Regions from separate parts of the Bacillus sp. LLTC93 genome, predicted to be linked through region 1. Evidence: riboswitches for the same ligand, from Rfam matches in the RefSeq annotation. Region 1 holds a riboswitch; each other region holds the start of a gene.
What was found. A riboswitch is a leader RNA that binds a small molecule or an ion and turns the genes downstream of it on or off. The one in region 1 is predicted to bind S-adenosylmethionine.
Positions count from the first base shown of each region.

Region 2: it holds a riboswitch for S-adenosylmethionine, as region 1 does, so the genes downstream of both, C6W18_RS06570 (methionine ABC transporter ATP-binding protein) here and C6W18_RS10295 (DUF2292 domain-containing protein) in region 1, are expected to answer to the same signal.
Region 3: it holds a riboswitch for S-adenosylmethionine, as region 1 does, so the genes downstream of both, mtnK (S-methyl-5-thioribose kinase) here and C6W18_RS10295 (DUF2292 domain-containing protein) in region 1, are expected to answer to the same signal.

Region 1 covers NZ_PVME01000003.1:164,466-168,445, reverse strand. The annotation lists gene C6W18_RS10315 (dihydroorotate dehydrogenase) at 1-247, shown strand, start outside; gene pyrF (orotidine-5'-phosphate decarboxylase) at 219-923, shown strand; gene pyrE (orotate phosphoribosyltransferase) at 931-1,569, shown strand; SAM riboswitch class I at 1,840-1,942, shown strand; gene C6W18_RS10295 (DUF2292 domain-containing protein) at 2,059-2,163, shown strand; gene C6W18_RS10290 (phosphoadenylyl-sulfate reductase) at 2,209-2,910, shown strand; gene cysP (sulfate permease) at 2,924-3,980, shown strand, end outside.
Region 2 covers NZ_PVME01000002.1:255,167-259,146, forward strand. The annotation lists gene metQ (methionine ABC transporter substrate-binding lipoprotein MetQ) at 1-573, opposite strand, end outside; gene C6W18_RS06565 (methionine ABC transporter permease) at 588-1,256, opposite strand; gene C6W18_RS06570 (methionine ABC transporter ATP-binding protein) at 1,249-2,274, opposite strand; SAM riboswitch class I at 2,430-2,538, opposite strand; gene C6W18_RS06575 (SCP2 sterol-binding domain-containing protein) at 2,641-2,982, opposite strand; gene C6W18_RS06580 (thioredoxin family protein) at 3,103-3,405, opposite strand; gene C6W18_RS06585 (ribonuclease M5) at 3,418-3,762, opposite strand; gene C6W18_RS06590 (YusG family protein) at 3,894-3,980, opposite strand, start outside.
Region 3 covers NZ_PVME01000003.1:365,880-369,859, reverse strand. The annotation lists gene C6W18_RS11335 (methylated-DNA--[protein]-cysteine S-methyltransferase) at 1-172, shown strand, start outside; gene C6W18_RS20455 (hypothetical protein) at 262-396, shown strand; gene mtnA (S-methyl-5-thioribose-1-phosphate isomerase) at 421-1,482, opposite strand; gene mtnK (S-methyl-5-thioribose kinase) at 1,489-2,682, opposite strand; SAM riboswitch class I at 2,763-2,920, opposite strand; gene C6W18_RS11320 (pyridoxal phosphate-dependent aminotransferase) at 3,083-3,980, shown strand, end outside.

The sequences.
Region 1 (3,980 bases):
CAGTCAGGCGGTTTCTATTCCGATTATTGGGATGGGCGGGGTGCAAAGTGCTGAAGATGTACTTGAATTTTTACTAGCAGGTGCAAGTGCAGTTGCTGTTGGAACAGCCAATTTTGTGAACCCTTTTATTTGTCCAGAAATCATTGAAGAGCTGCCAAATGTGTTAGCGGCTTATGGTTATTCATCTGTAGAGGAATGTATCGGAAGGAGCTGGAACCATGAAGCACTTGCCCATCATCGCGCTTGATTTTCCATCAGGGCAGGAGGCACTTGCCTTTTTAGAACCCTTTGAAGGGACACCATTATTTGTGAAGGTTGGTATGGAGCTGTTTTACCAAGAAGGGCCAGCCATCCTTGACGCGCTAAAAGAAAAAGATTGTCGCATATTTCTTGATCTGAAATTACATGACATTCCAACAACGGTGCAAAAAGCGATGAACCGGCTTGCCGCACTTGGGGTCGATTTGGTCAATGTGCATGCAGCTGGCGGCAAACGAATGATGCACGCTGCGGTAGAGGGGCTTGAAAGCGGGACGCCTGCTGGACAAAGTCGCCCAGGCATCATTGCTGTGACTCAGCTGACAAGTACATCAGAAGACATGATGAACAAAGAATTACTCATTGATCGTCCATTGCAAGAGACTGTGCTGCATTACGGACAATTGGCTTTTGAAAGTGGACTTGACGGTGTTGTTTGCTCTGTTCATGAATCTAAAGTCCTTCATGAACACATCTCACCTTCCTTTCTCACTGTGACGCCAGGGATTCGCTTGCCGAATGATCAAACCGATGACCAAAAGCGTGTGGCGACACCTGCCTTTGCAAAAGAGCAAGGTGTTTCACAAATTGTTGTCGGAAGGTCCATCACGAAAGCTGAAAACCCAAAGGAAGCCTATCATCAAATTTTGAAAGAGTGGGAGTGACCGCCGGATGAAAACGAAAATCGCTAAACATTTATTACAAATCAAAGCTGTCTCATTAAAACCAGACGCACCGTTTACGTGGGCAAGCGGCATCAAATCACCAATTTACTGTGATAACCGCCTAACTTTGTCGTACCCGGAAGTTAGACACGACATCGCTGAAGGTCTAAAAGATCTGATTCTCACTCATTTTGAGGGAGCTGAAGTGGTCGCTGGTACTGCGACAGCAGGTATTCCGCATGCGGCATTAGCGGCAGATCGCCTGAACGTGCCGATGTGTTATGTCAGAAGTAAGCCAAAAGCACACGGAAAAGGCAATCAAATTGAAGGAGTCGTATCGCCTGGTCAAAAGGTTGTTGTCGTAGAAGACCTCATTTCAACAGGAGGCAGTGTGCTTGAGGTTGTCGCTGCCCTTCAAGATGAGGGCTGTGACGTACTCGGAGTTGCGGCTATTTTCACATACGGCCTGCCAAAAGCAGCTGCAGCTTTTCAAGAGAAAAACATTCCATATGTCACACTAACAGACTATGACACGCTGACAGACGTAGCACTGGAACTAAAAGCAATTGAACCTTCTGCTATGAATAAACTAAAACGCTGGAGACAAGATCCTTCCTCTGAATCTTGGATGGAAGAAACGGTCTAAAAAGCTGTGCTTAGCTGCACAGCTTTCAGCGTGTAGACAAACCTTCGCATTCTGTGTCAGGTCTGCGCTTCGGTGCTCGTCCCTCCTGAACTTCAAAGGTTTTCTATCACGCTGAAAAAAAGAAAAAGGTCTAAAATAAAAATCATTTTAGACCTTTTTCTTTTGGTTAAAAATAGTAAAATAGACTCAAATTTAAATAAAAACTAATCCTATCAATAAAGTCGGGTTGACTTTTGTTTGAATTGTGTTAATATTTAATACAAATTAAAACTCTTATCCAGAGAGGTGGAGGGACTGGCCCGATGAAACCCGGCAACCTGCGATTCGCAAGGTGCTACTTCCTGCAAAATGATTCTATTTTGAAAGATAAGGAAATCGTGAGCTTCCTCATCTTTCTTTCGGACTGAAAGAAAGTTTTTTTATTTTAACGGTGAGGAGGAAGAGGAGATGGAAGTGAAACAAAACCAGGATGAGGACTTAGTGAAGCACATGCAAGAACTGATTGGGGATATGAAATTCGGTTCGATTACGTTGATTGTTCAGGACGGTCAAGTGATTCAAGTGGAAAAAAACGAAAAAATTAGATTGAAGTAGTGCGGAGAGTAGCAATATGAACGGTACTCCGGAAGGGGAGAAACAATGTTAACTTACGAAAATTGGCAAGAGCCGTCCATTACATTTCAAGAGGACGATTTGTATAAAGGGGCCCTATCTGTGCTGAAATGGGCGTACGGTCATTATGGTGATCAGCTCGTTTATGCATGCAGTTTTGGCATTGAGGGCATTGTCCTGATTGATCTTATTGCGAAAGTAAAAAAGGATGCGAGAATTGTTTTTTTAGATACAGGTCTGCATTTCAAGGAAACGTACGATACAATTGATGCGGTAAAGGAAAGATACCCCGGATTAGACATCGTTCTGAAAACACCTGAATTGACAGTTGAACAGCAAAACGAGCAGCATGGTGAAAAATTATGGGAAACAAATCCCCAAAGCTGCTGCCATATGCGCAAGGTCATTCCTTTGCAAGAGACACTATCTGGCTATCCGGTATGGCTTTCTGGCTTAAGAAGAGAGCAGTCACCAAAACGAGCAGGTACGAACTTTTTAAATAAGGATGAAAAATTCAAATCAGTAAAAGTATGTCCACTCATTCACTGGACGTGGAAGGACATATGGAGATATGCATCTAGAGAGGATCTTACTTATAATCCGCTGCATGACCAAGGATACCCAAGTATCGGCTGTGCACCGTGTACACAGCCAGCATTTACTGCGGATGATTTGCGTTCTGGCAGATGGTCAGGTACAGCAAAGACAGAGTGCGGATTACATGAGTAAGGGAGCATAATGTATGGAAATCGCCGCAATTTTATTTAGTTTATTCTTTGCTTTAAACATAGGCGCAAGCGGAGCAGCTGCTTCTATGGGCATTGCATATGGGTCAGGTGCAATTAAAAAGCCCATCTATGCACTCAGCGTTTGTGCAGTTGGGATTTTAGCAGGTTCAGTGATTGGCGGCGGTGAGGTCGTCAAAACGATCAGCTCTGGTATTATGCCAGAATCTGTGATTACACTTGAAATTGTTTGTATCATCATTGGTTCTGCCGCATTATCACTCTTCATAGCAAATCTGATGGCGATCCCTTTATCAACAAGTGAGGTCACAGTAGGGGCAGTGGTCGGTGTTGCTGTCGCATATAAAGTGTTATATGTGAAATCTATTTTAGTCATTGTGGCCTTTTGGATCATCATTCCAGTTGTCGCTTTTGTTTTTACCTTTGTTGTAGTCAAAATCATCAGAATGTTCCCTAAACGCAGGTTATCTAAAAAAGGCACAGCGATCTTGTCAGTCTTGCTCATTATCAGTGGATTTCTAGAGGCATTTTCAGCCGGCATGAACAATGTCGCCAATGCGGTCGGTCCGCTTGTCGCCTCAGGTGTGTTGTCTGTTGGGCAAGGAACGCTTTACGGCGGAATCTTCGTCGCAATTGGTGCCCTTTTACTTGGCAGAAGGGTGCTAGAAACAAACGGAAAGAAAATCACCCGCTATCAAACGGGTGAAGGGATTTTGTTATCGAGTACCGGTGCTGGACTCGTCATCGTCAGCTCTATTTTTGGGCTGCCAGTTCCACTTACTCAGATCACTTCCTCGTCCATTATTGGACTTGGGATGGCAAAGGGTGGACCTAACATTTTTCATAAACATATCGTGAAAAAGATGTTGAAGGTTTGGGTTGTGTCACCCTTTTTATCACTCAGCCTATCGTATCTGCTGGTGAGCCTTTTCTTAAAAGGCGACTATTACTCTATCTTTATCATGATGAGTGTACTGCTTGCCTCACTTGGTGCGCTGAGTCTGATGAAGGCAGTCAAAAATGAAAGCAGCTCTATTCATGAGCAGGGCGGCG
Region 2 (3,980 bases), on a different contig from region 1:
ATAAGCTTTCGCTGTTAGTTCAGGAGCGATTTTTTTGAACTTTAGGTTCTTCGGGTTTTCTTTAATGTTCTTTACTGTTGCGTTGATTGTATCAACTTTAGGATCAATCTTAATGACACCAGCATTTTGCAATAGTGCAAGCATACGGCCTTGTTCAGCTACGTTGTTTGTCATGATGATCGTTCCGCCGTTTGGAATCTCTTTGACTGATTTGTATTTCTTAGAGTAGATACCAAAAGGCTCAAGGTGAACAGCACCAGCACTTACTAGGTTATAATCTTTGTTTGATTTATTTTCTTCGTTTAAGTAAGGGATATGTTGGAAAAAGTTTGCATCCACTTCTTTTTCAGCTAACGCTTTGTTGTACATTTTATAATCACTAAGTACTTTCACTTTTAGATCGTAGCCTTTTTCTTTTAGAAGTGGTTTTGCTTCTTCAAGAATCTCGGCATGGGGTGTTTTTGAAGCGGCAACCGTAATGGTTTTGCTATCACTTGCGTTATTAGATGAACCGCATGCAGCTAAGATGCCTGCAAATGCTAGAAATAGTGCACTTAAAATCAATTTCTTCATGAATAAATCCTCCCTTAACGTTTATCAATTTTATTTGTAATCAAATCACCGATTATTTGAATAATAAAGACGATGATGAGAATAAACACAGTAGCTACAAGTGTGACATCTGTATTACCAGATTGGTATCCTTCCACATAAGCAAGGTCACCAAGTCCGCCTGCTCCAATTGCACCTGCGATCGCAGTAGAGCCAATTAGAGCAATAGCTGTTACGGTAATACCTGAAATGAGGGCTGGCAATGATTCTGGCAGCAATACTTTGAAAATAATCGTAGACGTTTTAGCTCCCATTGATCGTGCTGCTTCAATGACTCCTTTGTCTACTTCACGCAGTGCAATTTCGACAAGACGTGCATAGAATGGAGCTGACCCAATGACAAGGGCAGGGAGTGCTGCATTTGGACCTAGAATTGTATGCATTAAGAATTTCGTGAACCCTAATAAAAGAATAATTAAAATGATAAAAGGAATCGATCTGAAAATGTTGACGACTGCACCGATGACAGCATTGATCGGTTTATTTTCCCAAAGACCGCCTTTTCCTGTAAGGAAGAGCAGGAGTCCTAGGATAATCCCGATTGCAAAAGCAAATGCCAATGAAATGAGTGTCATATACACTGTTTCACCTGTTGCACTCCAGATGACGTCTAGATCAACGTTCGGAAACCATTTCTCAAACATGTGTCATCACCTCAATTTCAACCTGTTTGCTTTGGATATAGGCGATGGCTTTTTCTACCTCGGTCTCTTCTCCATTTATATGGATAAAGAGTGTTCCAAACGCGCCTTCCTGCGTTTGAGAAATCTTTCCTTGAAGGATGTTTACATCGACATTGAAGGATCGAATGATTTCAGTGATCAGCGGTTGCTCGGCAGAATCGCCAATAAAGGACAACCGTACGACCTGACCTTCTTTTACACGCTCTAAGACGTGCTCGATTGTTTCTTTCGCTTCCTCTGGTTCAGCAAGCTGCTGTACAAATCGCTTCGTCATCTCTTCCTTCGGCTGTCTGAAGACGCGTAATACTTCGCCTTCTTCGACAATGCGTCCATTTTCCATGACCGCGACGCGATGACAAATTTTGCGAATGACGTGCATTTCGTGTGTGATGAGCACAATTGTCAGCCCTAAACGTTTATTGATATCCGCTAAAAGATCAAGGATAGAATCCGTTGTTTGCGGATCAAGCGCTGATGTTGCTTCGTCACAAAGAAGAACCTTTGGATCATTTGCTAATGCTCTCGCAATCCCCACACGCTGCTTTTGTCCGCCGCTAAGCTGAGACGGATACGCATTTTCTTTTCCTTCTAAACCGACTAATTTAATCAGTTCATTCGCACGCTCTCTCCGTTTCGATGTAGGTACACCTGCGATCTCAAGCGGGAACATAATATTTTGTCTCACTGTTCTTGACCAAAGTAGGTTAAAGTGCTGGAAAATCATGCTGATTTCTTGTCTTGCTTTCCGAAGTTTCGCATTCGATACTTCATTGATCCGGTTGCCTGCCACTTCAACAATTCCTTCTGTTGGCAGCTCCAGACCGTTTAATAGGCGAATAAGCGAGCTTTTTCCGGCACCGCTATACCCGATAATTCCGAATATTTCACCTTTACCAATATCCAAGTTGACGTCTTTCACGGCATCAACATTTCCGCTTTTTGAGTGGTACGTTTTTGATACATTCTGTAAATGGATCACAGTCTGCTCACCTGCTTTCTTGCTGAATCTATAGGTTGCCATCACATACGTTCATTTATTCTTCGTGCTGTCATGACTCTAGCCTGTTGCCAGGTCAGTAAAAAAGACCTAACTGCAACGCAAGCAGAAAGGCCTTTTATTTCAAATACGCCTTTCTCTCATCTTTCAAAGCGTTGCGGCTTTGAGTGAATTGGCACCAATTTCAGCTATGCTGACGGTTGCCGGGTTTCATAGGGCACGTCCCTCCACCTCTCTTAATAAGAGAAAATATGTTGTTTTATGTGATGTTCATGTTTTTACTAACGTAGAATATCATGCTACCCGAGATATGTCAACGCTGTAAATCGCTAATTTCCAAGTAAACGACTACGTTATCATTTTTCGAAAAAAACCGTTCGTCAGCCAAAGCACAGCCTCTAGTCTAAGAAGTGCACGGAATGAGCCTTTGACCTTGACTTGTCCCCTGCCAATGAGCTGCTGCAAGGACATGTCTCCATCTAATAATTGAAGAATTTCTTTCCTCTCACCATAAAAAATGAGATCCGATAACTCAATTGCAGGTAGTTTCTTCACTTCACCACGTTCATCCACAATCAATGTACAAGAGTCTGTTTCCGCCTCAAATGTAATCTTCAAGGATGAGGAGGAGAGTAGCGGCTTTAGCAATAATCGCTGCCCTGCGTTTCCATGGGCTTTCACTTTTTCCACATGTATAACCTCCCTGTCATTTGGTTATACATAACATTTCTCTACAAACATCGGCTTGTCCTTTATAAATAGCTCGACAAATTTTCAAATGAATTGCTTGAAATATGACAAAAAACCGCTTTATTTAGCGGTTTCAATCATTTCATGAAGATATGGAACTGAGTGAAAGGCATAGCCTTTTTGTATAATTTCACCTTTTTTAAACAGTAGAAAGCAAGGTACACTTTCGATTTCAAATGCTTTCGCAAATTCTGGTGAATAGTTTAAATTGTTCTCATAAAATGGAACATCCGGCTGCATGGCATCTACCACTGTGAGCATTTTCTTTGCCAGTTGGCATGTTCCGCAAAACGGTGTATATAAGTACAAAAGAAATAAATCGTCCTCTATCTCTTTGAATTCATGTTCTTCAATCTCTTTCATATACGTCCACCCTCATAAATATTTCGAATGAACATCAATGTTTGCAGCTAATATGATAGATGCAATGTGGGCTGACGGTGAAGCGGCCACTTCACGGTACGTTCTGTCGACAAACAGATGAAGTGCTTCAGGGAATTCTTTTCGAAATTGCTTCCTCAGTTTGTCGCCAGCATCGTCACTGTCTGCTAATATGTAAACGTCTTTTCCCAATAAATCGTCCACGAGCTGATCCAGCTTCGATGTACTGATCGTGCCATTGGTGCAAATGATGGTAACAGGTTCACTAATGACTTCTTTTAGCTTTTGTTTGTCTGATTTACCTTCTACAATGATGACCTTCTCTATCTCGACGTTCATCACGATCACCCGGCCCTTTTGACGTTGATTCACTTCTTCCTTAGATTACAATCTTTCATTCAGCTTGTAAAGATCGGGCACTTGGTCGACAAAAAGACTGCAGCACTCACTCACTGCAGCCTTAACTGTGATTAGCACCAGCCATTTTCATCGTCACAGTCTACATATTGTTCTGTCCCGTGGGTCAATGTATCTGACAGACGATAAAAACGATTTTG
Region 3 (3,980 bases), 200 kb from region 1:
AAAGGCCGTCAGAGCCATTGGACAAGCCAACCGGCGCAATGCATTGCCTATTTTTATCCCGTGTCACCGGGTCATTGGGAAAGACCGGTCTCTCACGGGCTATGCAGGAACGAAGACAGATATGAAAGCGGTTCTGCTTGAATTAGAAGGCATCCCATTTGTTCAAAAATAAATCCGTTGACCTGTTCCAAATGTTTAGCAAACGACATATCCTTTTATTAAGCTAAAAAAGTTGGTCGAGGGAAAAAGGAGGGTGCTAGGATGTTTTGGGGCAAAAAAGATAAAGTGTATGCCGTCACATCACTATGTGTCAAAATGAACGTCTTGACAGAGGAACAGAAAAAAGAAATATTAGCTAAAACGAATGAAACAAAAAAGCGCGGTGCTCTTAAATAACGAGAACACGGCGCTTTTTTGATATTAGAGGGAGATGCTTTCAGTGAAAAGTGCATCAATCTCCTCTGTATAATTGGAAGTGATAATCCCCTTCTCTGTAATGATACCTGAAATAAGATGGTGGGGAGTGACATCAAAGGCGGGATTAAATACTTGAACATCGGGCGGTGCAATTTGTATTCCGTTTAATTCCTTTACTTCCAGCGGGTCGCGCTCTTCAATTGGAATATCTGCCCCATCAAGGGTCGATACATCAAAGGTCGAAAGCGGTGCTGCCACAAAAAACGGAATTTGAAAGTGTTTAGCCAGAATGGCAAGACCTAACGTTCCAATCTTATTCGCTGTATCTCCATTTCGAGCGATCCGATCAGCTCCAACAATAACAGCAGAAATTTGCTTTTCCTTCATCGTATGGGCTGCCATGTTATCTGTGATGAGCGTCACATCCACACCGCCCTGCATGAGCTCCCATGTCGTCAGCCTGGCGCCTTGAAGAACGGGGCGTGTTTCACAAGCATAAATATGAAGATCGAGATTTTTCTTTTTGGCTAAATAAAAAGGAGCAAGCGCTGTTCCGTAACGGCTCGTTGCGATGGAGCCTGCATTACAAATGGTCATAATACGGTCACCTGATTTAAAGAGCTGGAGGGCATTTTGACCGATTTGCCTGCATGTTTCTTCATCTTCGATTTGAATTTGAATGGCTTCATGGACAAGATCTGTTTTGGCTGCATTCACCGAAGCAGCACGCTTAATGCGCTGAAGCAGTCGGTCTAATGCCCAGGTAAGGTTCACAGCGGTTGGACGAGCACTGTTTAAGTATTCTTTTAGTCGAGCTACTTCTTGTTGAAAGACATCAATTTTTTCTGTATCAATTTCTTGGGCACTGAGCGCAAGCCCAAAAGCGGCTGTAATGCCAATAGCAGGTGCTCCGCGCACTTTTAACGTCACAATCGCATCATAGACATCTTCCTTAGTAGATAAATGCTCAAATACGGTTTCAGCCGGTAATTTTTGCTGATTCAAAATTTTAATATGGTTTTCTTCCCATTCGACGGAACGGGGAACTTCAAATTCTTTAGACAAAACCCGTCACTCCTTTACAGATTGCTGGAATAATGCGACGAGGTCAGACGCTGTTTCCACTGTATGATATTGTTTGATGAAAGTTTTTCCGAGCGTAAGTGCTGCTTTTTTCTGCTGAATTCGTTTAGTTGGTGATGGAATGGCATCAAGATCAGCGGCATGAGCAAGACCAATGGTTCGGCGAACTAGCTCACAGCCAGCAAAGCCTGTCGCTTCTTTTAAAATACGGTCAAAGGTTGTTTCTAAAAAGCTGTCCGATACACTAAACGCTTCAATGCTGTCTTCTTTCCAAGCTTTTGTGAACACTTCTTTGAATGTTGCCCATACATTGACAACATGATCAAAAAGGTGCTGCTGATCCTGCTCATTTTCACGAGATAAAGCATTCAACAGTAGATTGGCAATAAAGTGACCGATATCGAATCCAAAGGGACCGTAAAAAGCGAATTCTGGATCAATGATCTTTGTTTCAGTCTCGCTTGCAAAAATACTGCCTGTATGAAGATCTCCATGAACCAGTGTTTCAGCTGAGGTTAAGAAAATTCGCTTTAGTTCTGCTGCTTTGGCTTGCACTGCAAGATCGGTCCACAATGCTTCGGCATCTTCTCTTAATTCCTCTTCGAAGTCATTTGTTTCACTATCAAAGAAAGGGTCTGTGAAGACGAGTTTTTCTGTGATGTCACAAAGGTCAGGGTTTGTAAATTGCTTCACGAATTGTTTTTTGATTTTAGGATTTGTGGCAAAGTCAGATGTGTAAAATAGTGTTTTGCCTAAAAATTCACCGACATGAGCTGATAAATACGGGTATTGTTTTCCGGCAATTAGCCCTTTTCTGACGATTTCCAGGTGTGATAGATCCTCCATTGCTGTCACAGCAAGAGCTGTATCAGAATAATAGACTGTTGGTACGAGATGCGGTGTATATTCTGACTGCTTAATCAGTGCAGCACTTTCAATTCTTGCACGGTCTAATGTAAGCGGCCAGCTCTCCCCAACCACCTTTGCATAAGGCAGTGCCTGCTTGATGATCAAGCCATTTTCACGTTTGTGATCAAAGATATGAAAGACGTAATTTAAATTTCCGTCACCGATTTCAGTACATGTTAAATGACTACTTTCTTGGATCAAGCCAAGTCTAATTGCGAGTACAACTGCCGAGCTCTCTGTTAATTCTTCATATGATGCCGTAAGTGTAACCAATTGCTTCCCCTCCAAATCATATAAAAAAGCCTCTTTCTCCTGAGAGAAAGAGGCTTGATGGCGTGTATGCTCTAAGCCTCTCTTATCTCTCAGCACATACGTCTGATGGAATTAGCACCGTGCCCTATAAGACAATTGTCTCGGCGCTTTACTTGCTGCGCCCCACTTCACAGTGGTATTAACGGTCGGTTGCTGTTGGGGTCAAAAGGCCAAATCCCTCGCCCAACTCTCGATAAGAGAAATCAATATGTAATTGTTTTGTCTGCATGTATTTCTTAATTCAAAATATTATCAGAGCTGCTCTTCACATGTCAATCTTTTTTCAAAATTGCTTTACAATTCATAAAACAATCTATTACAGTGAGTGTATTGTCATGTAACTTGAATAGAAGGTGAAAAAATGGAATTCCAGCAATCAGATGTGTTGAAACATTTACCGAAACAGTTTTTTGCGTCGCTTGTCCAAAAAGTGCAGAAAAAAGTGCAGGAAGGGGCCGATATCATTAATTTAGGTCAGGGAAATCCTGATCAGCCAACCCCGCCGCATATTGTCAAAGCCATGCAGGAAGCGGTAGCAAAACCGGAAAATCACCAATACTCTTCATTCCGCGGGACGGCGAAACTAAAAAAGGCCGCCGCCGCCTTTTATGAAAGAGAATATGGGGTTACGCTTGATCCAATGACGGAGATCGCGATTTTATTTGGCGGGAAAGCGGGACTTGTTGAACTGCCTCAATGCCTTTTGAATCCGGGTGATACGCTGCTTGTCCCAGACCCAGGTTATCCTGATTACTGGTCTGGCGCCGTGCTTGCTGGAGCTCATATGGTTACCATGCCTCTTCTTGAACAAAATGATTTTTTACCTGACTACCATCTATTGTCAGAGGCTGATAAGAAAAAGGCAAAATTGATGTACTTAAATTACCCAAACAATCCGACTGGTGCCACTGCAAGTCGTGCATTTTTTGAAGAAACCGTGACTTTTGCGAAAGATCACAAATTGTGTGTTGTCCATGATTTCGCATATGGTGGCATTGGATTCGATGGAGAAAAGCCGGTCAGCTTCCTGCAAATAGATGGAGCGAAAGAGACGGGTATTGAAATTTACACATTGTCCAAAACATATAATATGGCCGGCTGGAGAGTTGGTTTTGCAGCAGGAAATTCTTCTGTCATTGAAGCGATCGAGCTTTATCAGGATCATCTGTTTGTGTCACTGTTTAAAGCGACTCAAGATGCAGCAGCAGAAGCTCTTTTAAGCGATCAAACGTGCGTACAGGAGCAAAATGATCGTTATG